DNA from 3 places in the Comamonas brasiliensis genome. Region 1 is predicted to be linked to each of the others. Evidence: predicted binding sites of a transcription regulator. Region 1 holds the regulator's gene; each other region holds the start of a gene.
The links. Region 1 encodes HrcA, which represses chaperone genes, less so after heat shock. Its sites were predicted from a motif close to TTAGCACTCNNNNNNNNNGAGTGCTAA; they were not measured.
Positions count from the first base shown of each region.

Region 2: a site for HrcA is predicted at 3,550-3,576, ahead of rpoH (RNA polymerase sigma factor RpoH). Genes of this name have one in related genera too.
Region 3: a site for HrcA is predicted at 2,322-2,348, ahead of groES (co-chaperone GroES). Genes of this name have one in related genera too.

Region 1 is NZ_JAANES010000003.1:423,207-433,048, reverse strand. It holds gene creC (two-component system sensor histidine kinase CreC) at 1-569, opposite strand, end outside; gene DJFAAGMI_RS14615 (winged helix-turn-helix domain-containing protein) at 575-1,258, opposite strand; gene rapZ (RNase adapter RapZ) at 1,288-2,211, opposite strand; gene recN (DNA repair protein RecN) at 2,216-3,973, opposite strand; gene DJFAAGMI_RS14600 (NAD kinase) at 3,976-4,875, opposite strand; gene hrcA (heat-inducible transcriptional repressor HrcA) at 4,905-5,912, shown strand; tRNA gene DJFAAGMI_RS14590 (tRNA-Ile) at 5,965-6,041, shown strand; tRNA gene DJFAAGMI_RS14585 (tRNA-Arg) at 7,336-7,412, shown strand; gene DJFAAGMI_RS14580 (CHASE2 domain-containing protein) at 7,493-9,842, opposite strand, start outside.
Region 2 is NZ_JAANES010000002.1:163,360-173,201, reverse strand. It holds gene DJFAAGMI_RS09105 (fatty acid desaturase family protein) at 1-440, opposite strand, end outside; gene DJFAAGMI_RS09100 (sterol desaturase family protein) at 441-1,184, opposite strand; gene DJFAAGMI_RS09095 (Bug family tripartite tricarboxylate transporter substrate binding protein) at 1,433-2,431, opposite strand; gene rpoH (RNA polymerase sigma factor RpoH) at 2,574-3,518, opposite strand; gene DJFAAGMI_RS09085 (LysR family transcriptional regulator) at 3,696-4,616, opposite strand; gene DJFAAGMI_RS09080 (Bug family tripartite tricarboxylate transporter substrate binding protein) at 4,667-5,680, opposite strand; gene DJFAAGMI_RS09075 (IlvD/Edd family dehydratase) at 5,791-7,548, shown strand; gene DJFAAGMI_RS09070 (GntR family transcriptional regulator) at 7,555-8,241, shown strand; gene DJFAAGMI_RS09065 (beta-keto acid cleavage family enzyme) at 8,250-9,065, opposite strand; gene DJFAAGMI_RS09060 (3-hydroxyacyl-CoA dehydrogenase family protein) at 9,065-9,842, opposite strand, start outside.
Region 3 is NZ_JAANES010000003.1:613,473-623,314, reverse strand. It holds gene DJFAAGMI_RS15545 (porin) at 1-50, shown strand, start outside; gene groL (chaperonin GroEL) at 211-1,854, opposite strand; gene groES (co-chaperone GroES) at 1,947-2,237, opposite strand; gene DJFAAGMI_RS15530 (chemotaxis protein CheW) at 2,499-5,126, shown strand; gene DJFAAGMI_RS15525 (H-NS histone family protein) at 5,141-5,479, opposite strand; gene DJFAAGMI_RS15520 (GNAT family N-acetyltransferase) at 5,674-6,162, opposite strand; gene DJFAAGMI_RS15515 (bifunctional nicotinamide-nucleotide adenylyltransferase/Nudix hydroxylase) at 6,228-7,388, opposite strand; gene DJFAAGMI_RS15510 (NAD+ synthase) at 7,608-9,311, opposite strand; gene pncB (nicotinate phosphoribosyltransferase) at 9,328-9,842, opposite strand, start outside.

The DNA.
Region 1 (9,842 bases):
CCGCGCAGAATCTTCTGCTCCGCGCTGTCGACGATTTTCTGTACCGAGCTGGAGGGCTTGGAGGCGGTCAGCACCCCGGCAATCTGGCCGTCCACCATGATGGGCGCGGAGACATACATGACGCTGCTGGATTCGTCCTCCTTGACGGCTCGCGTGGTGCGTGCGCCATATTCACCACGCAGCGTCAGATAGACATCGCGCCAGCGCGAGTAGTCGGCGCCCTGGTCCTTGCCCTGAGAGTCGAACAGTACCATGCCCCGGGCGTCGGTGACGGTGATGCGCATATCCAGCGTGGTCTTGCGTGTGTCCCAGATCCAGGCCTGTATCGGCTTTTGCGTGTAGCCCTGCAGCTGGGTGGCAAAGGCGCTGTCCGCACCGGCTTGCAGCCGGCCTTTTTCCATGTCGGCACTGGCCAGCGTGGCCAGCGCATAGGCGGTTTCCACCAGCGTGTCCTCGGTCACCTTGCGCACGCTGGGCTTGATCTCCACCATGAAGACGCGCAGCACGAAAAAGGCGGCCAGGCCGTTGATCAGGAAGAAGGCAAAGAAGAGACGCAAGCCCAGACGCATACCGGCTATCCGGGCTGGTTCAGGCTATAGCCCAGACCGCGGTGGGTGACGATGAGTTCCTGATCGGGCAAACGCTCGCGCAGTTTGGCGCGCAGGGTCTTGATGTGGGTGTCCACCGTGCGGTCCGTGCTCTCGCTGTCCAGCCCCCAGATTTGCTCCAGCAAGGCATCGCGGCTCAGGATGCGGCCGGCCGCGTTGACCAGGCTCTGCAGCAGCTGATATTCGCGCCTTGTCAGATCCAGTGCCCTGCTGTGGATCAGCGCCCGTTGGCCTTGCTCATCTATTTGAAGTGTCTTCGCAAGCTGGGTGGGCGCTGCAGGCTGAAATTGCCTGGAACGGCGCAGCAGGGCACGGGTGCGCGCCAGCAGCTCGCGCGGGCTGAAGGGCTTGGTCAGATAGTCGTCCGCCCCCAGCTCCAGGCCCAGAACCTTGTCCATCTCCTCGCCTCTGGCACTGAGCACCAGCACCGGAACAATGGAGCCGGCAGAGCGCAGCTCGCGGCACCAGTCCAGGCCGTTGCCGTCGGGCAGGCCCACGTCCATGAGCAGGACATCAAACGGTGTCCTGCTCCATTGCTGGCGCGCATCGGCGATCAGCAGGCTGTGGGTGACGGCAATGCCCTCGCGCTCCAGAGCGTAGCAAACCGTTCGTGCAATGGCTGGGTCGTCTTCGAGCAGCAGCACATGCATGGCTGACGTCTGAGGGCTGAGCATGCGGGTCAGCTGATCGGGTGGACGGCTTCCGGGGCCAGGAACTGTTGAGAGACCTGGATGAACTTGTCGCGGAAATCCAGTGAGCGGTGGCGGCGCACGGTGGGCCACTGCTTCTCGAAATGCCTGGCAAGGGCTTCGACGAGAAAGACCGAGCGGTGCTGCCCGCCCGTGCAGCCTATGCCCACGGTGACATAGCTGCGGTGGTCTCTGGCCAGCAGCGGCAGCCAGCGTTCGAGGAACTGCTGTATGTCCAGCTGCATCTGCTGCACCTCGGGCAGGGCTCCCAGATAGTCGGAAACCGGCTTGTCCAGGCCCGTCAAGGCACGCAGTTCCTTGTCGTAGAAGGGGTTGGGCAGCATGCGCACGTCAAACACATAGTCCGAGTCGATGGGCATGCTGTGCTTGAATCCAAAGGACTGGAACATCAGCGTCATCTGTCCTGCCGGTGCTTCGATGATCTGCTTGATATAGCTTTGCAGCTGAGCCGACTTGAGGTCCCCGGTGTCGATGACGATGGAGCGGTCGCGCAGCAGGCCCAGCAGCTCCCGCTCCTTTTCGATATCGAGCTCCAGTGCCTGGCGCTCGTTGGTCAGGGAGCCAGGGGACAGAGGGTGGCGCCTGCGGGTTTCCGAAAAGCGCCTGATCAGAGTGCCGCTGTCGGCGTCGAGAAAGATCATGCGTGGCATCAGCCCCTGCTTTTTCAGGCGATGCAGCTGGTCAGGCAGCTGGGGCAGGCCCTTGGCGCTGCGTGCATCCATCGCAATGGCCACTTTCTCGTCCTGGTGGTTGAGCTTGAGCTCCACAAAGGACTGCAGCAATTCCGGGGGCAGGTTGTCGACGCAGTAGTAGCCAGCATCTTCCAGCGCGTGCAGCGCAACGGATTTGCCCGATCCGGACATGCCGCTGATCAGAACAATCTCCATGGACATGATTTCAAACTCCTCTGACTTTGCCGCTCTTGCGGGCTGCCGTGCTGGCCTTGGCACTTCGGGCCGGGGTGGTCGACGAACGCAGGGCGCTGTTGGCGGCCTGCTTTGCAGGCAATCTTGCCATGGCCAGCATTTCTCTGGCATGGGCCATGGTTGCTTCGGACAGATGCTCGCCGCCCAGCATGCGGGCCATTTCCATCTCGCGCTCTTCGCCCGCCAGCGGGTCCACGCTGCTGATGGTGGTGTTGGACTTGGGGCGCTTGGTCACCCGGTAATGCTGGTCTGCGTAGGCAGCGACCTGGGGCAGGTGGGTGACGGCCAGCACCTGGCGCGACCCGCCGAGAGAGTGCATGAGGCGGCCCACAGTTTCGGCCACGGCGCCGCCGACGCCGGAGTCCACCTCGTCAAAGATCAAGGTCCCGGCCTGGCCCAGCTCGCTGGTGGTCACCGCAATGGCCAGCGAGATGCGCGACAGCTCGCCGCCTGATGCCACCTTGGCCACGGGCTTGGGCGTGGCGCCGGTATGGCCGGCCACGAGAAAGGTGATACCGTCCGTGCCGGCCGGGCTGGCGGCTTCGGCATGCTCCAGCTGTACTTCGAAACGGCCGCCCTTCATACCCAGACTTTGCATGGACTGGGTGATGGCGCGTGACAGGCGTGGCGCAGCCAGGGTGCGCTGCTGCGAAATTTTGCGCGCCTCTGTCTGATATTTGAGATGGGCAGCCTGCTCTTTGGCGCGCAGGCCCTCGACATCGACGGCGGCATCCAGCTGGTGCAGCTCCTGCTTCCAGCCTTCGAGCAGGGCGGGCAATTCTTCGGGCGTGCGCTTGTAGCGGCGCGCCAGCTGCATCCACAGCGACAGGCGTTCGTCGAGATCGGCCAGCAGTTCGGGGTCCAGGTCGGCGCGGCGCAGATAGGCCTGCAGCGAGTGGCGGGCATCGTGCAACTGGGCCACACAGGAGCCGAGCACGTCGGCAATGCTCTGAAACTCGGGCTCCAGATGCTCCTGATCCTGCAGCAGGTGGTGGGCTCTGCCCAACGGGGTGGCCGCTCCCGCATCGTCATCTTCCAGCAGCTGCAGGCAGGACTGGGCCGAGTCCATCAAGGTCTGCGCGTGCGACAGGCGCGTGTGCTGGGCGTTGAGCTCATCCCATTCTTCGGCGCGCGGCGACAGCTTGTCCAGCTCGGAGATCTGCCATTGCAATCGCTCTCGCTCGCGCTGCAGATTGTCCTGGGCCGAAAGCGCCTGCTCCAGAGCCTGATGGCTCTGGCGCCAGTCCTGCCAAAGCGACTTGAGCTGGGCGGTTTCAATACCGCCGTAGGTATCCAGCATGGCGCGCGCCGCGTCCGGGCGGGTCAGGCTTTGCCAGGCATGCTGGCCATGAATGTCGATCAGCTGATCGCCCAGATGGCGCAGCTGTGTGGCCGTGGCGGGCGAGCCATTGATCCAGGCGCGGCTGCGGCCCAGGCTGTCTATGACGCGGCGCAGCAGCAAATCCTGCTCCTGCGCAAAACCCGACTCTTCCAGCCATTCGTGCAGGTGAGGGGGGCAATCGAACTCGGCGCAGATATCGGCCTGGGGACAGCCTTCGCGCACCACCTGTGCATCGGCGCGTGCGCCCAGCACCAGCTGCAGGGCATCGAGCATGATGGATTTGCCGGCGCCGGTTTCGCCGGTCAGCACCGTGAAGCCGGTCTGCCAGTCCAGATCGAGTGACTGAACAATCACAAAGTCCCGCAGGACGATGCGCTTCAACGCCATGGTCAGACGCCTCCCTCGTTCCAGCCCAGCTTTTTGCGCAGGGTGTCGAAGTAGTTCCAGCCCTTGGGGTGCAGAAAGTGCACGCTGTGATCGGCGCGGGTCACCAGGATGCGGTCGCCATGCTGCAGTGATTTCAGAGACTGCATGTCAAAGTTCGCGCTGGCATCGCCACGGCCGCCCACCACCTCGATAGTCACCTCCTGGGCGTCGGAGAGCACGATGGGGCGGTTGGAGAGGTTGTGCGGAGCGATGGGCACCATCACCCAGGCCGGAATCGAGGGGTGCAGCATGGGGCCGCCGGCCGAGAGCGCATAGGCGGTGGAGCCCGTGGGAGTGGCCACGATCAAGCCGTCGGCGCGCTGGTTGGAGACAAAGCTGCCACCGACCTCGATGCGCAGCTCCACCATGCCCGAGGTTGACCCACGGTTGACCACCACGTCATTCATGGCCTGGGCTTCAAACACGCACTGGCCGTCGCGCATGACGCGAGCATTCATCAGCGTGCGTTCGTCTTCCTCGTACTCGCCCTGCAGGATGGGCGTGATGGAGGCTTCGAATTCATCCAGGGCGATATCGGTGACAAACCCCAGGCGGCCCTGGTTGATGCCGACCAGCGGCGTGCCATAGCGCGCCAGATGGCGGCACACGCCCAGCATGGTGCCGTCGCCGCCCACCACCAGGCCGAGGTCGCAATGCTTGCCCAGGCCGTCCACGTCCATGCTCGGGTAATCGGGCAGGCCCGCATAGATGGCTGACTGGGTATCCAGAATCACCTCACAACCCATGCTGCGCACATAACCGGCAATCCGTTGCAGTGCTTCGCTGGCCGCGTCGGACGGAACCCCTGCTGCCGGTGTGTGGTACTTGCCGATCAGGGCAATATGGTGGAACGTGGATGTCATCTGGGAAATTACATCATTAAAATGAAATCATGCTCGACGAACGTGCCAAGTTATTGCTCAAAGCGCTGATCGAGCGTTACATCGCTGACGGTCAACCAGTCGGCTCGCGCACTCTTTCACGTGCGTCCGGGCTTGAATTGTCGCCTGCCACCATACGCAACGTGATGGCCGACCTGGAAGAGATGGGTCTGATCATCAGCCCTCACACATCGGCAGGCCGCGTGCCGACAGCCAGGGGATACCGCCTGTTTGTCGATACCATGCTGACCGTGGACCGCTCCGATCTTGTAACGCCCGGCCTGATCCCCGAACAGCCGCAGAAGGTGATCGCCAATGCGGCCAACCTGCTTTCCAACCTCTCCCAGTTTGTGGGTGTGGTCATGGTGCCGCGTCGCAGCTCCGTCTTCAAGCATATCGAGTTCGTGCGCCTGTCGGAGCGGCGCTTTCTGGTCATCATCGTCTCGCCCGAAGGCGATGTGCAAAACCGCGTGATCTTCACGGATGTGGATTACGAGTCCTCGCAACTGATAGAAGCCTCGAATTTCCTCAATCACCATTACGCCGGTTTGACAATGGAGGAGGTGCGCGCGCGGCTGCAGACCGAGGTGGAGCAATTGCGGGGCCAGGTTGCCAGCCTCATGCAGGCGGCGGTGAACGTTGGCGCCGAAGTCATGAGCCACCACGATCGCGAGGATGTGGTGATTGCCGGCGAACGCAATCTGCTGTCGGTGAGCGATTTTTCCAGCGACATGGGCAATCTGCGCCGTGCTTTCGACCTGTTCGAGCAGAAAACGCAGATTCTTCGGCTGCTGGACTTCTCCAATCAGGCCGATGGCGTGCGCATCTATATCGGCGGCGAGAGCCAGACCGTACCGTTTGAAGACTTGTCCGTAGTGAGCGCTCCCTATGAGCTTGACGGCAAGGTGGTCGGCACCCTGGGGGTGATCGGTCCCACGCGCATGCACTACGACAAGATGATCCAGATTGTCGATATCACATCCAAACTGGTGAGCAATGCTCTGAGTCACAAGCGTTAGGCCCTACAATGGCGAAGTTTTTCTGGTGGCAGCCACGGCTGTTGTCAGTGTTGGGGCGTTAGCTCAGTTGGTTAGAGCAGAGGACTCATAATCCTTTGGTCGTCGGTTCAAGTCCGCCACGCCCTACCAATCTACACAAGGAAAGCCCGCTATCTAAAAAATAGCGGGCTTTTTCTTTTTCTGTTGATGCATCCCATATGCATCCAGTAGTACATGTTCTGTACTTTCTAGCGGCTTGATGGCATTGCCTGCTCTCGTTTTTTGTTATTCGTCAGAGGCGTACAAGAACTGACAGTCACGCGCGTTGTGCTCGAAGGACCAGCAGCCGGACATTGCTCTCTTCATCAGCCAGGTTACCAAGGTACAAGCCTGTTCCTTCCCAAGCACAGAAGCGGTTTGGCTAAGTCTGAGCCAGTCTCAAGCCGGGTCCCGCGCCTTGGTCTCACTTCCTGCAGACAGGGCCGGAGCATTGGCAAATCGGACTTCGTGCAATGGCCTCAAATCGTTTACTGCTTCGTTGAGCCGTTTGCTGGCACCTTTGTCGATCCACCTCATGGTTGTTGAAGCTGTCGCGATGACCGATTGAACTCGGCCTGTTCCTCATACGCTGCTTCTGGCTGGCTCAGAGCGAACGGAGGGACTTTAGTCAGCGCAAAGCGGCACAGCTCCTCAACAAGAGTGGGCGTGCACCGGCCGTTGCCTCGAGTACGCAGTGACAGTCCTTCGCTGGGATATCGGTATCCGCTTCGACGTCGCAAGGAGCGCAGCGTCCACTCAGAACCTATCCGGGATGCCCATGAACATCGCGGAATAAACCGGCAGGTGCGCCATGGTGGCTTCCCTTGGCGCAGAAAACTCAAGTATGCGAATCATTGGTCGTTAACAAATGTGAAGAGCCTTTTCTTCAACGATCTCAGAAAGTGGAATGGTCATGAAAATATGCCTGCCAGTAATTGCTATTGCGCTTCAACTGTGTGTTCCATCTATGACTCAAGCCGCCAGTGGAACCATCCGATTCGTTGGCTCGATTGTGGAACCTACACACTGCAAGGTCACAGAGTTCGGCGCCGCAGCGCCCACCAAACCTCAAGCCAGTTGCTTCACGCGCGAAGGTAAGCTTGCTCCTGCAACCGAACACATGGTCAAGGTAAGCGTGTCAGATTCGCCGATGGCTGCAAGTGCCGAAGCAGGCACCATTCACCCCAGCCGAGTGGTGACACTGGAATATCGGTAGTCAAACCGATCCGCTGGGTTGACAGGATTCATGATCCTTTGGTCGTCGGTTCAAGTCCGCCACGCCCTGCCAAGCCGCACGAAAGCCTGCCGTCTTCATCAATGGCAGGCTTTTTTCTTTGTCGGGTGTGAAAAAATTGCCGGGTTTGATCTGGCGGGCGTTTTTGCACTGCTAGAATACAACCCTGTTGCGGCTGTAGCTCAGCTGGATAGAGTACTTGGCTACGAACCAAGGGGTCGTGGGTTCGATTCCTGCCAGCCGCACCACAAAACGTCAAACCTCAGAACTGCAAAGTTCTGAGGTTTTTTCGTTTCCGGGCCTGAGGCTGCCCGGTTTTCAGGCGCTCTCAGGCCTTGGGGATCAGCAGGCTGAAGGTGCTGCCCTGGCCGGGCTGGCTGCTGATCTGCAGACTGCCGCCGTGGCGCTGTGCCACGGTGCGCGTGAAGGCCAGGCCCAGGCCCACGCCGTCCATGCGCTGGTGCTGCTGCAGACGTTCGAAGGGCTGGCTGAGTCTGGCCAGTGACTCCTCATCCATGCCCGGGCCGTGATCGTGCACGGCAATGCCCCAGTGGTTGCCCTGCTCGACGATGCGGATGTCGACCACCGCGCCTGCATCTGCATCCTGCGGCTTGCCGTACTTGATGGCGTTGGTCAGCAAGTTGATGACGGCGCGGTGCAGCAGGCCGGGGTCGCCGTGCACGCAGGCTTCGGCATCCGGCAGCTCGAACACCAGTTGCACGTTCTGCTGGCTCGCCTGGGCCCAGCAGTCCGAGACGGCTTGATCCGCCAGCAGGCCCAGGTCCACAATCTCGCTGCGGTATTGCTGCCGCTGGGCTCTGGCCAGATGCACAAAGTCGTCCGCCAGTTGCAGCGACGACTGGGCGTAGCCCTCTATGCGGGCGAAGAGGGCCTCCTCCGACTCGATGCGTTTGCCCGTGCGCTGCATCTCCAGCAAGGTGATGATGGAGCCGATGGGCGCGCGGATATCGTGGGAGATGAACTGCATGGCCTGATCGCGCTGGGCCTGTGCGCTGCGCAGGTCGCTGATATCGACCAGGGTGATGAGCCAGCCCGAGGTGGGCGGTGCCTCGAAGGTCTGGCTCAGCAGCATCAGATGGCGGCCCTGGGAGTCGCGCCCCTCGCTTTGACGCGGCAGCGTGGCATTTTGCATGGCGCTGCGGCTCAGCAGGGGGGTGTTGGCGTCGGGCGCTCTGGCTGCACGTTCTTCGTCACTGGCGGCGTGGTGGAGTTCGGCCAGCAGCAAGACCAGGTCGTCGCCTTGCTGCAGGTTGAGGCCCAGGCTTTCGATATAGCGGTGGGCGGCGGTATTGGCCAGCAGCACCAGTCCGTTGCGGCCGCAGACAAAGGTGGCGGATGGCAGCTGGCGCAGGCTTTCGCTCACGAAGTGATGCAGGGAGCGCAGCTGGCGCGAGGCCTGCTCCACGGCCGAGATGCGCTGATCCAGTGCATCCCCCTTGAGAGCGCTGCGGCTGGCAGTCGGCAGCCCCTGGTCCTGCAGATCGCGCAGCTCCAGCGCCAGAAAGCGTGTCGCGGCGCGAAGGCGCAGCCAGCTCCACAGCGGGTAGGCCAGCGCCAAGCTCAGTAGCGCTGCCGCGGGCTCTGTCTGGATATGGCCCCAGCGCGGCGCCAGGCCGGCAATCAGCAGGCTGAGCAAGGCCAGCAGGATGCTGGAAATCAGCCCGCCAGAGGGGCCGAACCAGGCTAGCGCCAGCAGGCCCAGCAGCACGGGCAGCAGATTGAGGCTGCGGTTGAGCAGGGCAGATGCCGTTTCCAGGTGCGTGCCCTGCAATATGCCGTTGAGCACATGGCCCAGCATTTCCACGTTGGAGATCAGGCGTGCATCCAGGCCGATGGGGGCAGTGAATTTTTCGCCGAGACCTGCTGCGGTCGCTCCAATCAGCACGTATTTGCCGCGAAAGGCGGCTGCCGGAATGTCGCCGCGCAGGACGTCGATATAGGAGTAGGTGGTGAATGGCGAACCCAGGCTTTTCTGGCGGTCTTGCGCCGCCTGGGCAAAGGCGATGAAGCGGGGCTCCCGTTTCTGCCAGGAGTCGCCCGCCGCCGGGCCGGCTGGAGACTGGGCAGGTGGCGGGCAGGGCCCGGCGTTCTGGCCCACGCAGTGCAGGCTCAGTGCCATATGCCACCAGGGCTGGGCGGGCGTGCCTTCCTGTGCGTAAAAGCGCCGCACCACCCCGTCGGCATCCATCGGCATCTGGGTGTGGCCCAGTGCGGCAGCTTCGCCGGCAAGGCCCTTCAGCGGAGCGGTGGCGCCGTTCTGCGCGGCGCGTGTGACGGGCAGCACCACATTGCCGCTTTTTTTCAGTGCCTGCTGCAGCAGCAGATCGTCGCCGGGGTAGTCCAGGTCTTCCTCGCTGAAGACCACATCCATGCCGATGGCGCGAGGCTGGCCCTGCGCGATGCGATCCAGCAAGGCCGCGTGCAGCGCACGGCGCCAGGGCCAGCGGCCTATGCTGTCGATGCTGTCATCGTCGATGGCCACGATGACGACCTCGGGCGAGGCCGGACGCTGGTGCAGCCAGACCGAGGTGTCCTGAAGAATGCCGTTGATGCGCGGTAGCTGGCCCGGGCCGCTGAGCCACCAGGTAAGGCCGAGCAGGAAGGCGCTGAGCAGCAGCCAGCTCAGGCGCAGATTCTGCAATCGGCTTTTGCGCGGG
Region 2 (9,842 bases), on a different contig from region 1:
CGGAGATTGTTCAGCCAGCGAAAGAACAGCGGGTACAGCACGCAAGCCGCCTGCACCGGGTGAATCAGGTAGCCCCAAAGATGGTTGGTATCGCCACCCCATTCGGGCCGGTAGGTGCGCGCCAGATCGCGCGGTCCGTGGCGAAAGCGGTGGTGGTTGGCCACATGAGCAGGCCAGAACACAAAGGTGGGATGGCCTTGAAGCAGGGTCAGCCAGTAATCGGTCAGGCGGTTGGTCCAGCGCCCCCGCCACATGCGCGCATGGGTGTGGTTGTGGTGAATCACGCCCACACCTAGGGTCAGAAACAGCTCGACGCCGTAGAGAATGAAGCTGAAGCCCTGCGTCCATTGCCACCACACCAGCAGCGGCAGCAGCAGCATGTAGAAGACGGATTGCCAGTCGCGCCAATGACGCAGTGCGGGATAGCGGCGCCTGCTCATTCAGCGACGAGGGCTTTGGTGAACGCTGTCCGTGACCCGCGTTCGCATGATCTGGTCCATGAAGGCCAGTGCAAAGCCATAGTTGCCGGCAGGGCGTGCGTGATGCAGATGGTGACGGCGGCTGGCAGCCAGTGGGTGCGTGTCGGAGACCTTGGGGAAAAAATCGTAGTTGGAATGGCCGATCAGGTTGAGGATCAGGCTTAGCACTGGTACCGAGGCCAGCGACCAGAAGTAGAAGTCATGCACCAGCATGGGCAGCAAGATGATGTTGCCCAGCATCAGCGCTTCGATGGGGTGAAAACTGTAAGTGGACCAGGGCGTGGTCACCACGGAGCGATGATGGTCACCGTGATAGCGCACCAGGCGGCGGGTGTGCAGCAGGCGATGGTTGATCCAGAAGTGCACATCGTTCCAGATCAGCAGCGCAAAGATCTCAAGAGCAATGCGTCCGGCGCTGGCCGTGGGCGAGAGCTGCGCCCAGCCCAGCTGCAGCAAGCCCCAGGGGACGATCATGCCGATGCCGAAGATCAGAATGGAATGAAAGGACTGGCGCCATTCGCGCTGCAATTGATCGGGCTTGAGCGGGCGCGTATCCAGTGGTCTGCCGATGCCCGCTCGGGCGAGAAATGCTGTCAGAGCGTCCATGAGCAGGCCGCCCAGCAGATAAATACCCCCGAAAAAAACCAGACCCAAAGCCATGACTTGCCAGGCATTGAGCTGTGTGAACCAGGTACCAGCGTCCATGAAGGCTCCAAAAGCGGTGGCGCAGCCCCAGAAACGTCAATGCGCCCGACGGCATAGCGTAAACCCATGCCTGTCGGGCGCATGATAAAGGACGCTGCGGTAGCTTCAGTCGATACCCGGAGTAGCTTCAGCGTGTGGGATGGAGGAGAACTGGCGCACCTCATCTGCGTGACAGCGAGCAAGCGCCGCCGCGCAGCGAGGCTGCCGTCCCCCTTGTGGGAAGCCGCAAAGTGGCTCAGAGGGCGTGTTTACTGCGCCGTGATGCCCTGCTCGCGGATGATGGTGCCCAGCGCCTTTACGTCTTGCTGTATGCGGTTGCTCAGGCCTTCAGGCGAACTGCCCACGGCTTGCCAGCCTTGCATGGACAGCTTCTGGCGCATTTCTGGTGTGCGCACGATCTCGCTGACGGCCGCCGCCAGCTTGTCCACATGGGCCTTGGGCATGGACTTGGGTGCTGCCACGGCGTTCCAGATTTCCAGGTCGAAGTTGTTGACGCCGAGTTCCTTGAGGCTGGGCAGGCCGGGAGCCAGCGGACTGCGTGCGGCAGAGGTCACGCCAATGCCGTGCAGCTTGCCGGCCTGAATCTGCGCCATGGCCAGTGCCGGAGGCAGCATGGACAGCTTCAAATCTCCACCCTGAATGCCGTTGAACACCTGTGGGTAGCCGGTATAGGGCACATGCACGGCCTTGATGGCCGAGCGGCTCTTGAGCAATTCCATGCCCAGATGGCCCACGGTACCGACGCCGGGAGAACCATAGCTCCATTTGTCGCCAGCCTTGGCGGCCGCTTCCATGAAGGCCTTGCCTTGAGGGGCCGACGAGGGGGCCACCAATACCAGCGGTGCGACGCCAATCAGGCTCACGGGCTGCAGATCCTTGATGGGGTCGTAGCGCACAGCGGGGTTGAGCATCTTGGCAATGGTCATATTGCCGTTGATCATCACGCTGAAGGTGTAGCCGTCGGCCTTGGCCACGTATTCACCGGCGATATTGCCGCCTGCACCCACACGGTTTTCCACGATGATGGTCTGGCCCAGCTTTTTTTCCAGAGGCTCGGCCAGTGCGCGCGCGCTCAGATCGGGCGAGGAGCCGGCGGGGAAACCCACGATCAGGTGCAGGGGCTTGTCGGGCCAGTTGTCAGCCGCCACGGCGGCCGGAGCCATGGCAGTCGCCATCATGGCGACGCCTGCAGCAATCAGGCTGCGGCGGGACAGACTCTTCAGAATTTGCGAAGTGCGAATAGGCATGGCAGGTCTCTTTTGAATTTTTGATGGGTGATCGGTGTGCATGAAAACATGCATCGATTCCGAAAAATAAAAAACCCGGAAATTATCCGGGTTTGAGGTTCAGCATTTCAGCCTTTTAATGACTTGGTGCGCAAGTTGGCGTTTACGCAAACTCGGCCAGCGCTTTTTTCATCTTTTTCATGGCAGCTACTTCAATCTGGCGAATGCGCTCGGCGCTCACGCCATATTCGGCAGCCAGCTCATGCAGTGTCATGCCGCCGGAGCCGTCGTCATTGACCTTGAGCCAGCGTTCTTCAACGATGCGGCGGCTGCGGTCATCGAGACCCTCCAGGGCCATGACCAGACCATCGGTCGCCAGATGATCGCGCTGACGCGATTCAAGCATGGCGGTAGGCTCGTGGCTGGCATCGGCCAGGTAGGCGATGGGGCCGAAGGCCTGCTCTCCGTCATCGCTGGGAGAAGGATCCAGCAGCACATCGCCGCCGGCCAGACGGGTTTCCATCTCGATGACTTCCTCGCGCTTGACGTTGAGCTTGGCAGCGACAGCGTCAATTTCGTTCGAGGTCAGGGTTTCGCGCAGGGCCAGTTCATCGTCGGCCATGGCGGCGTCGGACTTCAGGTCATGCTTCATCGAGCGCAGATTGAAGAACAGCTTGCGCTGGGCCTTGGTCGTGGCGACCTTGACCATGCGCCAGTTCTTCAGAATGTATTCGTGGATTTCCGCCTTGATCCAGTGCATGGCGTAGCTGACCAGACGCACACCCTGATCAGGGTCGAAGCGTTTGACAGCCTTCATCAGGCCCACATTGCCTTCCTGAATCAGGTCGCCGTGAGGCAGGCCATAGCCCAGGTACTGGCGCGAGATGGAGACGACCAGACGCAGGTGAGACATCACCAGACGCCCGGCGGCGTCCAGATCATTGTGTTCTTTGAGTTTGCGAGCGTAGTCCTGCTCTTCCTCAAGGGTGAGCATTGGCATACGATTGACCGCCGAGATATAGGCATCCAGGTTGCCCAGCGGAGGTACCAGCGCCCAGGGGTTCGCGGGCGCCAAGGCAGTAGCAATGGAGCCGGAGGCAGTTTTCATTGCAGGTTTCCTTTCTTCCATGATCTTCATATTAGCACTCCATTAGAGAGAGTGCTAAAGACAAAGTTCCCACAGCTTTTGTTGGTTTTCTGATGGCGCAGGCGGCTCGTAGCGATTCATCGAGAATTTTTCACATTCCCATCCATCCTGGCCTTTTCCGGCATCCAGAGCAGTGCTCTAGCTGGAATGAGAGGCCAGGTTGTGCAGGCTCGCTCTGATTAATGTCTCTAATTTCCTGGCCGCCGAGCTTCGAGGTGCGTGGCGGCGCATCACCATGCCCAAGGGACGTTGAATTCCAGGGGCCGACAAAGGAATCTGCGCGAGGCGGCCGGCCTGTAGCAGCGATATGGCTGTTTCGGGGAGTGCGCTAATGCCCAGGCCCGCACTGACCAGAGCTCCTATGGTTGCAATATGGTCAACTTCAAAGACAGGAGCGAAATAAAGCCCTTTTGAGATCAGGTCCGCATCAATGTACTGGCGCACGCTGGCAGAGCTGGGCATGGAGACATGTGGATAGTCCAGAGTGCTCTCGATCGCGACGGGACCTGCCTGCTTGGATAGAGGATGGTCATCGGGACAGATGAGAAAGAACTGGTCCTCCATCAGTTGCTCATAGGCGAGGTCTTCCTGTTTGGGATCGGCTGCCGTGAGCGCAAAGTCGACCTTGCCATCACGAACGAGATCAAACGCCGGGCCCGACAAGGTATCAAGCAAGGCAAGGCGCACCCCGGGGTGAATCCGCGTGAATTCGGCAAAGACCTTTGGCAGCAGCGAGGCGGCCAGGGAGGGAAGTGCGGCAACGGTCACCGAACCTGTTCTGAGCTGTACGGTGTCCGTCACGGCGCGCAAGGCACGCTGCGTGTCGCGCAAGATCTCCTGGGCATGAGCGATAAAGACATGGCCCGCATCGGTCAGCTCGACGGCGCGAGTGGTGCGCTCAAACAGTCTTGCCCCGATCTGGGCTTCTGCACGCGCAATCAGGGCCGACAGCGCAGATTGCGAGAGATGAACCTGGAGGGCGGCTTGGCCAAAGCTCTTGGTCTGGCTCAGAGCGACTACCGCTCTCAGGTCTTTGGTTGATAGATTGGCTTCCACCACCGCAGTATAGGTAGCGGAGCTGCAGCTTTTTGCAACTCCGCCATCTGGGCTTATTCAGCAGTGATATTGCTGTCTTTGATCAATTTGGCCCACTTGGCGTACTCGGCATTGATGATCTTGGCCGACTCTTCAGGCGTGTTGTAGGTGGCAATGGCGCCCTGGGCGAGCATGGAGTCCTTGACATCCTGCCTGGACAGAATCACTTTCAACGCCGAATTGACCTTCTGAATGACTGCAACTGGCGTTCCTGCAGGAGCCGAGAGCGCAAACATGGAGCTGACCTGCATGTCTGGAAATCCGGCCTCCACCACAGTAGCGATATCGGGAACCGAGGCGACGCGTTCTTTGGTTGTGGTGGCCAAGGCCCGGAGCTTGCCTGCCTTGATCTGGCTTTGTGCGGCAGGAACGGTGTCAATCATGGCATTGATCTGACCGCCGAGCAGGTCGGAAAGAGCGGGGCCGCTGCCTTTGTAGGGCACATGAACGACTTCCACCTGCGTCTGGCGCTTGAACATCTCGATCGAGAGATGCTGGGGTGAGCCATTGCCTGCGGAAGCGAAGGTGACGCTGCCAGGGCTGGCCTTGGCCAGGGCCACCAGTTCCTTGACGGATTTCGCCTGAACATTGGGATTGACCACAAATACCAGCGGAACGCTGCCAACCACCGAAATGTGAGCGAAGCTCTTGTGGATGTCAAAAGGAGTCACCGCAGGCGTTAGCGCTGCATTGATGGTGTGGCTCGTGAAGGCGCCCATCAGCAAGGTGTAGCCATCGGCAGGTGATTTGGCGACTTGACCCGCCCCCAGACTGCCGCCAGCTCCGGCACGGTTATCGACGACGAACTGCTGCCCGAGTGTGTCTGAAAGCTGCTTGGCGAGAACGCGGCCGATGACATCGGTCGCTCCGCCCGGCGCATAGGGAACCACCAGCCTCACGGGTTTGTTGGGGTAGTCGGTCTGCGCAATGGCTGCTCCCGATGCGCCGACTGCAACGAGGGCGGTTGCAAGCAGGTTAAAGAGCTTGCGGCGGCGCATGCCCGGATTGACGGGTTCTGTGGGTTTCATGAAGTCTCCTTAGGGTTTTCAGGTATGCGCTTTCTTGTTCGAGCGCTCGATTTTTCTTTTAATCAATAATATTATTAATAATCAATGCATCAACAATGGTTAACCCTTCCATGACGAACAAGCCAGACCAGCAAGCCACGATTCATCCGGAAGCCGCATCGAGCGGCATCTCCAAAGGACTCACCAACTACGGTGATCGCGGCTTCTCTCTTTTTTTGCGCAAGGCCTTCATCAAAGGAGCGGGCTATACCGACAAGGCGCTGGACAGGCCTGTGATCGGTATCACGAACACCGGCAGCTCCTACAACCCTTGTCACGGAAACATGCCGCAACTGATTGAGGCGGTGAAGCGAGGCATCCTGATGGCCGGTGGGCTTCCCATGGACTTCCCGACCATCTCCTTGCACGAGAGCTTTTCCCAACCGACCAGCATGTATCTGCGCAACCTCATGTCCATGGACACAGAGGAGATGCTGCGAGCGCAGCCCATGGATGCAGTCGTGCTGATTGGGGGGTGCGATAAAACAGTGCCGGCTCAGCTGATGGGCGCGGCTTCGGTCGGACTGCCGGCGGTTCAGCTGGTGACCGGCTCCATGCTCACCGGATCGCATCGAAGCGAAAGAGTGGGAGCCTGCACCGATTGCCGACGCTACTGGGGTAAATTCCGTGCCGAAGAAATTGATGCGGAGGAAATTTCCGACGTCAACAATCAGCTCGTCGCCAGTGTGGGCACCTGCTCGGTGGCGGGCACTGCCAGCACGATGGCCTGTATCGCAGAGGCTCTGGGAATTGGTCTTCCTGGTAGCGCGACCCCTCCCGCGGTCACTGCCGACCGCATCCGGATTGCTGAACGGTCCGGTGAAGTTGCCGTGCACATGGCGCGTACAGGATTGAGCATTGACAAGATTCTCACGCCAGCTGCTTTCGAGAACGCCATGCGCGTGCTGCTGGCCATGGGAGGCTCGACCAATGCCATCGTGCATATGGCCGCGATCGCAGGTCGTTTGGGATACGAGCTGGATCTCAAGGCCTTGGACGTCATGAGCCGCAATACTCCTGTGTTGCTCGACCTCAAGCCGTCCGGCGACCACTACATGGAGGACTTTCATGCCGCGGGCGGCATGCATACCCTGCTTCGAGAGCTCAAGCCCCTGCTGCATCTGGATGCTCTGACCGTGACGGGGCGTACCCTGGGCGAGGAACTGGAGGCGGCAGGTCCCGGCTTCAAGCAGCATGTGGTGAAGACTCTGGATGCCCCTTTGTATCCACAGGGCGGCATTGCCGTGCTGCACGGCAATCTTGCTCCAGGAGGAGCCATCATCAAGCAGTCCGCGGCCAACCCCGAGCTGATGGAGCATGAGGGCCGTGCCGTCGTCTTCGAGAATGCGGAGGATTTGGCCGCCCGTATCGACTCGCCCGAGCTGGATGTTCGGGCCGAGGATGTTCTGGTGCTCAAGAATATCGGTCCCAAAGCAGCGGCGATGCCTGAAGCGGGTTACCTGCCCATTCCCAAGAAACTCGCTGCTCAAGGCGTGAAAGACATGGTGCGTGTCTCCGATGGCCGTATGAGTGGCACTGCTTTCGGCACCATCGTCCTGCATGTGACGCCCGAGGCGGCGATTGGCGGTCCCCTGGCCTGGGTGCAAACCGGGGACAGAATTCGCCTGTCGGTGCGCGAGCGCTGTATTAAATGGCTGGTCAGTGAGGAAGAGCTGGCTATGCGTCAGAATGCCAAGCCTGTTCAAGTTCCTGAGGCAGAGCGTGGTTACGCGCATCTGTTCAAGAAAACTGTTTTGCAGGCTGATCGTGGCGCAGACTTTGATTTCTTGACTGCGACGCAGCGCAAGGGTTCGATTCCAAGGAGTTAAGTTCATATGCCGACGGGCGCTTTTGCCAAGGAGCGCCGTCCATCCGAGGACGGTGCATCCATGATTGCCGCGACATTGGAGGAAGACATTGTTCTGGGCCTCTTGGCTCCCAGAGTGCGTCTTGTTGAAGACGATCTGATGGAAAGGTTCGCAGCCAAACGCCATGTGGTGCGAGACGCGTTGGCTCAGCTCGAAAGCGCTGGCCTGCTTGAGCGCAGACGCAATATTGGCTCCATGGTGAAGGCTTTCAGCAGAGATGAAGTCATTCATCTCTATGAAATGAGAGAGCTGCTCGAGCTGGAGGCGATGCGCAGAATTGCGCTGCCTCTGGACCGTGATGCCCTGGAGCAACTCAGGCGCATTCAGGCCGGGCACGACGCAGCGATCCAGCAACAGGATCCGCGCGGCATTTTTCGAACCAACCAGGAGTTTCATCGGCTTTTGTTTGCCCAATGCGGCAATGTTTTCTTGTCGCAATCCATCGAAGACTTCGCCCGCCAAACGCATGCGATTCGATTTGGAACGCTGATGTCCAGAGAGCGTCAGCTGCAATCCCAACAGGAGCATCACGAGTTGCTGGCGGTACTGGCGCAGGGGGAGGGGTCGAGGGAGCGCCTGATCCGTCTGACGGCAGAGCATCTTGTGCCTCCAAGAGACCATTACCTGAAGACACAAGAGGCGCTGCTGCCTTGACGTGCTGATCAGTTCAGGAACAGGCTGCGAATATCGTGAGCCGTGGCTAGCGGACGGCCCAGCGCTGCGGCTCCCTGGCAGACCTGGGCGACCAAGGCGGCATTGCTTGCCGCCGGCTCACCACTCTTCAGGAACAGGTTGTTCTCGAAGCCGACGCGTGCATGCCCTCCAAGGCTTGCTGCAGCCATCGCGCACGCATTTTCCTCAGGGCCGAAGGCGCACATCGCCCATGGATAGACATCGTCATGGGCATTCAGGAACGGCAGCAGATCGATGGGCGAAGAGGTCTGACCGGCAGAGTAGCGGCCCAGTACAAAAAGCAGAAACCATTTGTTTTCCGGGATGATTCCGCCTGCACGCAGGCGTTGCCAGGCCTGTACGTCCGCCACGTCATACAGGATGATCTGGGTCATCACATTGCTCTGCTTGAGCCATGTGAAGAAGGAGCGGATATCCGCTTCGGGAACTTCAGGTTTGAGTATCTCGCGCAAGCCGACGGAGATCGCTTCCGGCGCCGTTTCTCGTGCGACCCGCATCTGCTCGTATGGCTGGTAGACCTGAGCCGCCTCAGTGGTGACCTGAACCACCAGTTCCTGGCCCACCGCTTTGCGCACTGCGGCAGTGGCTTCAAGGTAGGCGTGGGCATCGAGCAAATGCTTGCCGTCAGGCTTGCGCACATGCATATGAATCATGGATGCACCGCAGTCCAGGCATTCCTTGGCGGTCTGTGCCAGATCGGCGGCAGTCAATGGAACCTCAGGGTGCTGTTCCCTGGTCTTGTAGGCTCCGTTGGGCGCAACGGTGATGATCAGCGGTGTATTCATCATGCGCTCTCTTCTTGCTCTGCGGCATCGCCCACGGCAGGCAGCTCGCTTTTGAGAAGTTCGAGACCTGCCAGCAGTGTCCTCTGGTAGCGCTGTTTCTCTTGGGCGATGCTCTCTGGAGTCCACTTGAAAAAACCTTCACCGGACTTCATGCCGAACTTTCCTTCAGCCACTCTTTGCGACAGGCATGGGCTAGGCTCCTTGTTGGCCGCCAGAGATGGATACATCGTCGCTCCAGCGGCGCAGTGGACTTCCAGACCCGCATGGTCTCGCTGAAGCACGGGACCTGCTGCGAGAAAGCGGAATCCGAAGCCAAAGCGCACGGCTGAATCCACGTCTTCGGCTGAAGCAATGCCCGCTTCAATCAGAGCAAAAGCCTCGCGAGCCAGCGCGTGCTGAAGACGGTTTGCCAAAAAGCCCGGCAAGTCCTTCTTGACCAGCACCGGCACCATGCCGCACTGGCGCATGAAGGCATGAAGGTTCTCTGCGCATTCCATGCGGGACGCCTCGCCGCACACCACTTCAACAAGAGGCGTCAGGTGCGCAGGCATGAAGAAATGCAGACCCAGCATGCGTTCCTGTGTTTGCAGGCCTTGTGCAATTGCGGTGATGGGAAAGCTCGAGCTGTTGCTGGCCAGCAATGCATCCTTGCGGGCGCGCTGCTCGAGTTGCCTGAAAAGCGCTTGCTTGATGTCCAGACGCTCCGGGATGCATTCGATCACTAGGTCCACAGAGTTCCAGTCAAGATCGTCCAAGGACGATACGACGGACAGCCGA
Region 3 (9,842 bases), 190 kb from region 1:
GCGCGAAAAAGCGTACCGGCATTACCATCGGTCTGCGTCATCGCTTCTGAGGCAAATCCTTGGATGCAAAAGCCAGCCGATATCGGCTGGCTTTTTTGTGTCCGGAGCCGAGCAGCTCGTGAAGCGCGACACAAAAGAAAAGGCCGCAGATGCGGCCTTTTCTTTTGCGCAAAACCGGATGGTGCAGACCACCCGGTAGCAGCAGAGCAATTACATGCCCATGCCACCCATGCCACCCATGCCGCCCATGTCGGGCATGGCAGGAGCTGCATCAGCCTTGGGGGCTTCAGCGATCATGCACTCGGTGGTCAGCAGCAGGGAAGCCACGGAAGCGGCATTCTGCAGAGCAGTGCGAGTCACCTTGGTGGGATCCAGGATACCCATTTCCAGCATGTCGCCGTAGCTGTCGTTGGCAGCGTTGAAGCCGTAGTTGCCGGAGCCGTTCAGCACGGCGTTCACGACCACCGAAGGCTCGCCACCGGCGTTGGCCACGATTTCGCGCAGAGGGGCTTCGATAGCCTTGAGCACCAGCTTGATACCAGCGTCTTGTTCGGCATTGCCGGTAGCCAGGGCGCCAACGGCTTGCTTGGCGCGCAGCAGGGCCACGCCACCGCCGGCCACGATGCCTTCTTCCACAGCAGCGCGGGTAGCGTGCAGGGCGTCTTCCACGCGGGCCTTCTTTTCCTTCATTTCGACTTCGGTGGCAGCGCCAACCTTGATCACGGCAACACCGCCGGCCAGCTTGGCCACGCGCTCTTGCAGCTTTTCACGGTCATAGTCGCTGGTCGCTTCTTCGATCTGAGCGCGGATTTGCTTGACGCGGGCTTCGATTTCAGCAGCTTGGCCAGCACCGTCGATGATGGTGGTGTTTTCCTTGCCGATTTCGACGCGTTGGGCTTGGCCCAGGTCTTCCAGGGTCACCTTTTCCAGCGACAGGCCCACTTCTTCAGCGATGACCTTGCCGCCAGTCAGGATGGCGATGTCTTCCAGCATGGCCTTGCGGCGGTCGCCGAAGCCAGGTGCCTTCACGGCCACCACCTTCAGGATGCCGCGGATGGTGTTCACCACCAGAGTTGCCAGGGCTTCGCCTTCGACGTCTTCGGCAATGATCAGCAGAGGACGGCCGGCCTTGGCTACAGCTTCCAGTGTGGGCAGCAGGTCGCGGATGTTGCTGATCTTCTTGTCGAACAGCAGCACGAAGGGGTTGTCCAGAACAGCGGCTTGCTTTTCGGGGTTGTTGATGAAGTAGGGCGACAGGTAACCGCGGTCGAACTGCATGCCTTCGACGACGTCGAGTTCGTTGTCCAGCGACTTGCCTTCTTCAACCGTGATCACGCCTTCCTTGCCGACCTTGTCCATCGCGTCGGCAATGATCTTGCCCACGGATTCGTCGGAGTTGGCGGAGATCGAGCCGACTTGGGCGATTTCCTTGGAGGTGGTAGTGGCCTTGGATTGCTTCTTCAGCTCTTCCACCAGGGCTGCGACAGCCTTGTCGATGCCGCGCTTCAGATCCATGGGGTTCAGGCCGGAAGCCACGTACTTGGAGCCTTCGCGCACGATGGCCTGGGCCAGCACGGTAGCGGTGGTCGTGCCGTCACCAGCGATGTCGTTGGTCTTGGAGGCCACTTCCTTCACGAGCTGGGCGCCCATGTTCTGCAGCTTGTCCTTGAGTTCGATTTCCTTGGCCACGGACACGCCGTCCTTGGTCACGGTGGGGGCGCCGAAGGAGCGCTCCAGCACCACATTGCGACCCTTGGGGCCCAGGGTAACCTTGACTGCGTTAGCCAGAATGTTCACGCCTTCAACCATGCGTGCACGTGCTTCACCGCCGAAAACTACGTCTTTTGCTGCCATTTTTGGCTCCTAAAGAATGGGGTTCAAATGTTCTGCCAGCGCTTATCAATCAATCGCCGGCAGCTATGAATAGGGGAGGTGTTCGGGAAGGATTACTTCTCGACGACTGCGAACAGGTCGTCTTCCTTCATGACCAGCAGCTCGTCGCCGTGGATCTTCACGGTTTGGCCAGAGTACTTGCCGAACAGAACGCGGTCGCCGACCTTCACGTTCAGGGCGATCAGTTCGCCCTTGTCATTGCGCTTGCCGGGACCCACAGCCAGCACTTCACCTTGGTCAGGCTTCTCGGTGGCAGCATCAGGGAGCACGATGCCCGAGGCTGTCTTGGTTTCGTTTTCGAGGCGCTTGACGATCACGCGATCGTGCAGGGGACGCAGGTTCATACCAACTCCTAAATACATCAACAAAGTTGAAACAAGACTTGCCAGCCATCCTGGCCGACATTCGGAATATCTAGGGTCAAGCTGTTAGCACTCAACCCCATCGAGTGCTAATAATAAGGCAATTTCCCGAGCTTTCAAGACCTCCCCCCAGCCGATCAGAGGGCAAATTGCTCAAGGAGCAGGGTTTGTTCTGGGTCATGTGTAACGTGTTTTTACAAATAGGCCTGGCTTTTGCTCTGCCAGAACATGCCTCTAGAAACCATGACTGCCCCGGCGCAGCGCGCCCAGGATCTGCTGCAGACAGACGTCTTCATTCCTCATATGCGCCAAGTCGGGCGCTGCGAGAGTTCGCTCAGAGAGCTGAATCTGATGTGGCGGCTCATAGAGTCCTCCGCCAAGATGAATTGCCCTCAGGAAGCTCAGGCCTTGTTGCCCATGATGGCCGCCACGCGTGGCGGCTTCGAGCGGCTGGAGCAGGATCTGGTGCGCTCCATGGTCATGCAGGCGGTGGCTGGAGTGACGGCAGGGCTGTCCAGTCAGGCACAGCATCTGATCGATACCCTGGTGCGCAATCTCTACGAGCGCACGGCCGATGTGGGGTTTCTGGCGACCGATGCCGTGCTGTGCGGTTTCATGGCTGGGCTGGATGGCGATGAGGCAGCCATCACCCAGCGTCTGCAGGCGTATCGGAGTAAATACACGGTCTATGCGGACATTCTGCTGCTGGATGCCGAGGGCAGGGTGCGAGCGAGTGCGCGCGAGAGGAGTCAGGCCACAGATCAGCCATGCCGGGATGCGTTGATTGCCCGTGCGCTGCAAAGCCCTGGCTTTGTGCAGAGCTTTGGTGCCACCGACCTGCTGCCGGGCCATGACAGCGGTCTGATCTATGCGCATCGCATGCTGGACCCCATCAACCGGCAAGCCATGGGCGTGCTGTGCCTGTGCTTTGACTTCGACGGTGAGATGCAAGGCATCTGGAGCGGACGCGACCAGGTCGACGGCAGTGGCGCACCAGAGGCGCAGACCAGCATCGCCCTGCTGCTGGATGAGCAGGGTCAGGTGCTGGCCAGCAGCGATCTGCACTGGATTGGTGTGGGCGCGAATGTGCAGCCTCACCGTGATGGTGCGAGCGTGCTGCATGTGCATGGGGGACGCACCTATCTGGTGCAGTCTGCGGCATCGGCAGGCTATCAAGGCTATATGGGCCCCAAGGGCTGGCGAGCGCAGATCATGACGCCGCTGGAGCTGGCCTTCGGTCTTCAATCGCAAGCGGGTCTGGATGGGCTGGATGCCGCGGTGGCTCAGGGTCTGCTGACGCATGCACATCGTTTCTGCCCGCCCCTGCACGCCATCCACAGCGCGGCGGACACCATACGCCGTGTGGTCTGGAACGGGCGGGTGATGACTGCAGGCAAGCAGATGGACAACACGCGGCTGCAAGCCGTGCTGGAGCAGATTGGCGAGACGGGGGCGCGGACGAACGAGGTCTTCTCCCAATCCATTGATGCGCTCTATGGCACGGTGCTCAATACCGCACTGCGGGACAACAGCCTGCTGACGAGTCTGCTGGTGGATCTGCTGGATCGCAATCTCTACGAGCGCGCCAACGACTGCCGCTGGTGGGCACTGACGCCGCAGCTGTCCGATTTGCTGGAAGCCCTGGCCCTGGGGGAGAAGGCGGGGGATCTGGTGAGCGAGGTGTGCGGGTTGCTCACCGGCATTCACGATCTCTATACGGTCTACCAGCAAATCATGGTCTACGACGCTCGCGGCAAAGTCGTGGCCGTCAGCCATAGAGGGCAGGCTGAGAGCCACGAGCTGCTGGGCAGCCATATAGAGGCGGACAGCCTGCATCAGGTCCTGGCGCTGGCAGGGACCCAGGCCTATCACGTGTCTCCATGGAGGCCCTGTGTGCAGCACGAGGATGATGGCCCGACCTATGTCTATCACGCGGCCATACGCAACGTCGACGGGATGGTGCTGGGCGGGATCGGCCTGGTGTTTCATGCACAGCGTGAGTTCAAGGCCATGCTGGAAGGCGTGACCGGCGTGCAGGCAGGAGGCGCAACCAGCAGACAGGTGGCTTATCTGAACCGATCAGGCATGGTCATGTCCTCCTCGGATGTGCAGCTGCAGCCGGGCATGCGGCTGGATCTGCCGCCGCAGATGCTGGCCTTGGCGCCAGGCCAGAGCATGGCCCGTGCCATGGTGTACCAAGGTCAGTACTGCGTGGTGGCGATCACGGCGGGTAGCGGCTACCGGGAGTTCAAACGCAGCGACGGCTATCGCGAAGAGGTGCTTGCGCTGTCCGTGCAGGCTTTTGGTGCCGTGCAGGACGATGCCCAGGCGGCTGTCGGTCGCCGCAATACCAGGGTGCAAGGCCTGGCGGCGGCCAGTCAGGGCAGCGCATTGGGTATGGAGATGGCGACTTTTTTTGTGGGGCGCAGCGTGCTTGCCGTCGATGCGGCCTGCGTGCTCGAGGCCCAGAGTGCCTCGGCCATCGCCCCCGTTTCAGCCGGTCGCTTGCCGCACTGCGTGGGAACGTTGGCGCGGCGCAGCCAGGGAGTCGTGGCTGGCTATGTCTGGGTCTTTGATCTGGGAGCAATGCTCTTTGGCAAGCCCGTGACCAGGACGGCGCAAAGCCAGGTGATCGTGCTGGAGCACCAGGGGCTCAAGCTGGGCGTGCTGGTCAGCGATCTCGAAGGCGTGGTGCGCTTCGAGAGCGGGCAGTTGCGACTGGCGCCTGCAATGGCGGGGGCGGCAGATCAACTGGTGGATCGCTTGATCCGTGCCAATGACGGAGATCTGCTCATCCAGTGCCTGAACGTGACAGCCTTGGTGCGCATGCTCAAGGCGCCGCTGCCGACGGAGCAGGCCGCTGGGGGCTGAACGGGCCCGGCCGTTTACTGAACCGGGAACGGGTTCTTTTCGTCGCGAGGGGCGCTGAAGTCCACGGTAGGCGTGGTCTTGATTTCGTACTGGCTGCGGTCCTTGCCTTCGATCCACTTCGGAGGCTTGCCGCGGCCGGTCCAGGTCGCGCCGCTTTCGGGGTCGTAGTACCTGGCCTCGACCTTTTTCTTTTCTTCAGGCTTCCAGGGGAAGACCTGCTGAGAGGTAAAGCCGAAGGTGGCGATCAGTTGCTTGACGGTGGCCAGGGCTTCCTTGGCTTCGGTGCTGCGCGCTTCTTCGATGCGCTTGTCCAGCGCACTTTTCTGAGCGATGAGTTCTTGATAGCTTGGCATTCTGGATTCCAGAGATAGTGTGAAAGGTCAGCACTGATTGCCGCCTTTGTTATTGTTTTGCAAAACCATTCATTTTGGCGCAAGCGCGAACGCGCCGCATTGTTGATGTTGCGTACACTCAATCTGAAAAGGGGTGCGCATCATTTTGAAGGTCTACACACATCACTCTGGATGATCCGGCCTGCAGCTCAGTCCTATTTGTCGCCAGCAGCCATGGCCTGCAGGGCCGAGCCGCTCATGCGATAGCGGATCCACTCGGTCTGCGGCAGGGCGCCCAGGCTGTCATAGAACTTGATGGAGGGCGTGTTCCAGTCCAGGCAACTCCATTCAAAGCGGCCGCAGTCCTTTTCCATGGCAACTCGGGCCAGATGCTGGAGCAGGGCCTTGCCGGCGCCGTGGCCACGTGCGTCAGGCGTGATGTACAGGTCTTCCAGGTACAGGCCGTGCTGGCCCTGCCAGGTGGAATAGTTGAAGAAGTACACGGCAAAGCCCACGGGCTGGCCGTCAATCTCGCAGATCAGGCCGAAGACGGCTGGGTTGGCGCAGAACAGCGTGCGACGCACATGGTCGGGCGTGGCCTTGACCTCATGCTCGGCCTTTTCATAAATGGCGAGTTCGCGCACAAAGTGCAAGATCAGGTCGATGTCTTGCTCGGTGGCGGGGCGGATATGGAGCTGGCTCATTAAATATCAGGAAAAAGTGGCTCCAGCGCTTGATGGTAAAGCGCTTGAAGCTATGGTTTTGTGTATCAGGCGACCTGGCGCTCGGGCTCGTTCTGAGCCAGAGTCACGGGCAGGAACTGGCACAGGATCTGGAAATGGTCCTCGAAGAACTCGGCCTCCATGCGGGGCAGATCGGCAATCGGCACCCAGCGGGCCAGGGCAGCGTCGTCCGCGCCCTGTACCGGGGGCAGGCTGGGCTGCACGCCCAGATCCAGATAGTGCACATGGGTAATGGTACGCCCGCGCAGGCTGCGGTCTGGGTGATCGAAGACCTGCACGGCCTGCAGGGCTGCCAGCAGGTCGGCCTCGCTGATGGAAGAGCAGGTTTCTTCACGCAGCTCGCGCATGCAGGATTGCCAGAGGCTGTCACGTTGCTCCAGAAAGCCGCCGGGCAGCGCCCACAGGCCCTGGCCTGGAGCATGGCCGCGCTGGATCAGCAGCACCTGATCCTGGCCTTTGGCACGGCAGCGCAGCAGCGCATCCACGGTGACGAACACCGGTGCATAAGGCGCCTTGGCCCAGGCCCGCTTGTAGTCCTGCAACATATGCCATTCTTTTTGCAGGCGCAGATACAGCGGTGTCTGGGCCCAGCGGCGCAAAAAGTCCAGCGTGCTCTCGGGCATCTGGGAGGAAAGCCTGGCCAGAGCCGCATCCATGGTTTCGGGCGAGGCGTCGCCTTCACCGAAGAAGATTTCGCGCAGTGGCGTGGCGTCAAACTGACCCAGGCGCGGCAGGCTGATCAGCTCCCAGCCCGGAAAGCGTGCCAGATAGCTGCTGCTGGAGTCCTTGAAATGTCCGACCAGTGCCACGCTCGCGCCTTCGGGCACATGGGCCTGCACGGCTTCGCGCACGGCATGCACCCACAGCGGCTCGTTGTAATAGTCGCGCACGGGAACGCAGCGTACGCGCTCGGCATCCTCTTTCGATAGCGCATTGCGCAGCATCTGCGCGCGCTCCTGCCAGCTGAACGGGTTTTTGGGGTTGGGTGCCTGCCAGGCGCTGCCCAGCACCACCACGACCTGGCGAGCCCGCTCCAGTGCGGCGTGCAGCAAGGCCATATGGCCGTTGTGCAGAGGCTGGAAGCGGCCGATCAGCACGGCAGTATGCAGAGGCACCGAGGTGGGCAGGGTCTCGGGTGCGGCGGCGATGACACGCTTGCTGGAGGTGTTGGGACTGGCTTGAGGCATGAGAGCGAAACCCGTACAGAAATCGGCGCCCGCAAGGGCAAAATATGGGTAAAAAGCGTGCCAAACGCTTACTGGGTAAGCAGAATTAGCTCACTTTTTAATGTTTAATCAGGCCCGGTACGGCCAAAGTCGGCATTCGAGACAAGCCGCCAAGCGCTCGGCCGCACCCAAGGTGCTGCAAGGCGTTGCCAGCTTGTCTCAAGCAGATGCCGGGCATTGCTATTCGTAGTGTGCCGCAATCGGCATCTGCCGGCCCGTGCCAAAGGCCCGTGGGCGTACTCTGAGCATGGGCGGAGCCTGGCGGCGCTTGTATTCGCTGCGGAACACCAGCTTCTGCACGCGGGCAATGGTCTCGGGGCCACCGGCTTCTGTGCGCAGCCTATCCACAAAGGCCGCGGCCTGCGCATATTCCTTGCTGGACAGGTGCTGGCCCTCGATATGCCATTTGAGAATCTCGTCGAGCACGGCGTAGGGCGGCAGGCTGTCCTCATCCTTCTGGCCGGGAGCCAGTTCGGCCGAAGGCGGCTTGTCGATGATGGCCTGCGGGATCAGCTCGCGGCCCGCATGGCGGTTGATATGGCGTGACAGCTCGAAGACCTCGGTCTTGTACAGATCGCCGAGCAGGCCCAGGCCGCCGTTGGTGTCGCCATACAGGGTGCAGTAGCCCACCGAGACTTCGGATTTGTTGCCCGTGGTCAGCAGCAGATGGCCGAAGGCATTGGAAAACTCCATCAGCGTGGTGCCGCGTGCGCGGGCCTGCAGATTCTCCAGTGCCAGGCCCTTGAGCGGTTCGCCAAAGCTGGCCTCGAACTGGCGCGCATAGGTGGTGACCAGTTCCTTGATCGGATGCTCGTAGAGTCTGATGCCCAGATTGCGACACAGCAGCACGGAGTCGTCGACCGAGCCGGCCGAGGAATAGCTGGACGGCATGGTGATGCCGACCACATTCTCCGCTCCCAGGGCATCGACAGCCAGGGCCAGCGTCAATGCCGAATCGATGCCGCCCGAGCTGCCCACCACCACCTGCTTGAAGCCGCAGCGGCGCGCATAGTCGCGCAGGCCCAGCACGATCTGCTGACGGTAGAACTCCATGGTGGCCAGGCCTTGCGTCGGCACGGCTGGCAAGGCAGTGCCGTCGCAGGCCTGAAACCGGCCCTGCGCATTCAACTCCAGCGTGTAGACATCTTCCTCGAAGCGCCTGGCTTCAAACACCAGCCCCGCCTCGGGCTCCACGGCAAACGAGGCGCCGTCGAACACGATCTGATCCTGGCCGCCGATCTGGTTGATATAGAGGATGGCCAGCTTGTGACGTGCCGCCGCCTGGGTGAAGACCTCGTGGCGCTGCTCGCGCTTGCCCAGGTGGCTGGGGCTGGCGTTGATGCTGATGACCAGATCGGGGGCCGCATCGCCCATGCGCACAAAGGGGTTGGTGGCGTAGTCGGCACCCTGGTCGTTCCAGCCGTCCTCGCAGACCAGAAAGCCCACCTGGCAGTTGCCCACGCGCAGCACCTTGGCCGTGTCGGCTCCGGGCTCGAAGTGGCGGCGCTCGTCAAAGATGTTGTAGGTGGGCAGCAGTTGCTTATCGTACTGCAGGCGAATCTGTCCGTTCTTGAGCACCAGCAGGCTGTTGTGCAGCGGTTTGCCGGGGCCATCGTGGCGCGTGGGTGCGCCCACGACCCAGTGCAGATCGGGGAACTGGCGCGTGGCCTGCAGCAGCTCCTGCAGACCAGCATCCAGCCTTTGCAGAAAGCTGGGCTCGTCCAGCAGGTCGCCTGGGTAGTAGCCGCACAGCGACAGTTCCGAAAACACCACCAGGTCGGCCTGCTCGGCCGCGGCCCTGGTTGCGGCCTCTCTCATGCGGCGGATATTGCCGCTGATGTCGCCCACCATGTAGTTGAGCTGGGCGAGGGTGACTTTCAGCATGGTTGCCTCCGAAGATTCAGGCTGCCTTGGCAGCAGGCTCAGGGATGTTGAAGACCTGGCGCAGATAGGCCAGATAGGTCTCGTCGTTGCACAGCGTCTTGCCGGGCGAGTCCGAAATCTTGGCCACGGGCTGGCCGTTGGCATGGGTCAGCTTCATCACGATGTTGATCGTGGTCAGTCCCATGTCATTGGTCAGTCGCGTGCCTATGCCGAAGCCGCACTGGATGCGATCGGCAAAGCGGTGATAGAGCGCCAGGGCCGTGTCCAGGTCCAGTCCGTCCGAGAACACCAGGCGCTTGCTCTGCGGGGCAATGCGCAGCTGGTCATAGTGAGCAATGGCCTTCTCGCCCCATTCGAACGGATCGCCGGAGTCATGACGCAGGCCGTCGAACAGCTTGGCGAAGTACATGTCGAAGTCGGCCAGAAAGGCGTCCATGCCCACGGTATCGGTCAGGGCGATACCGAGGTCGCCGCGGTATTCCTGCACCCAGTCCTCGAGGGCGGCTACCTGGAAGTCGCGCAGGCGCACGC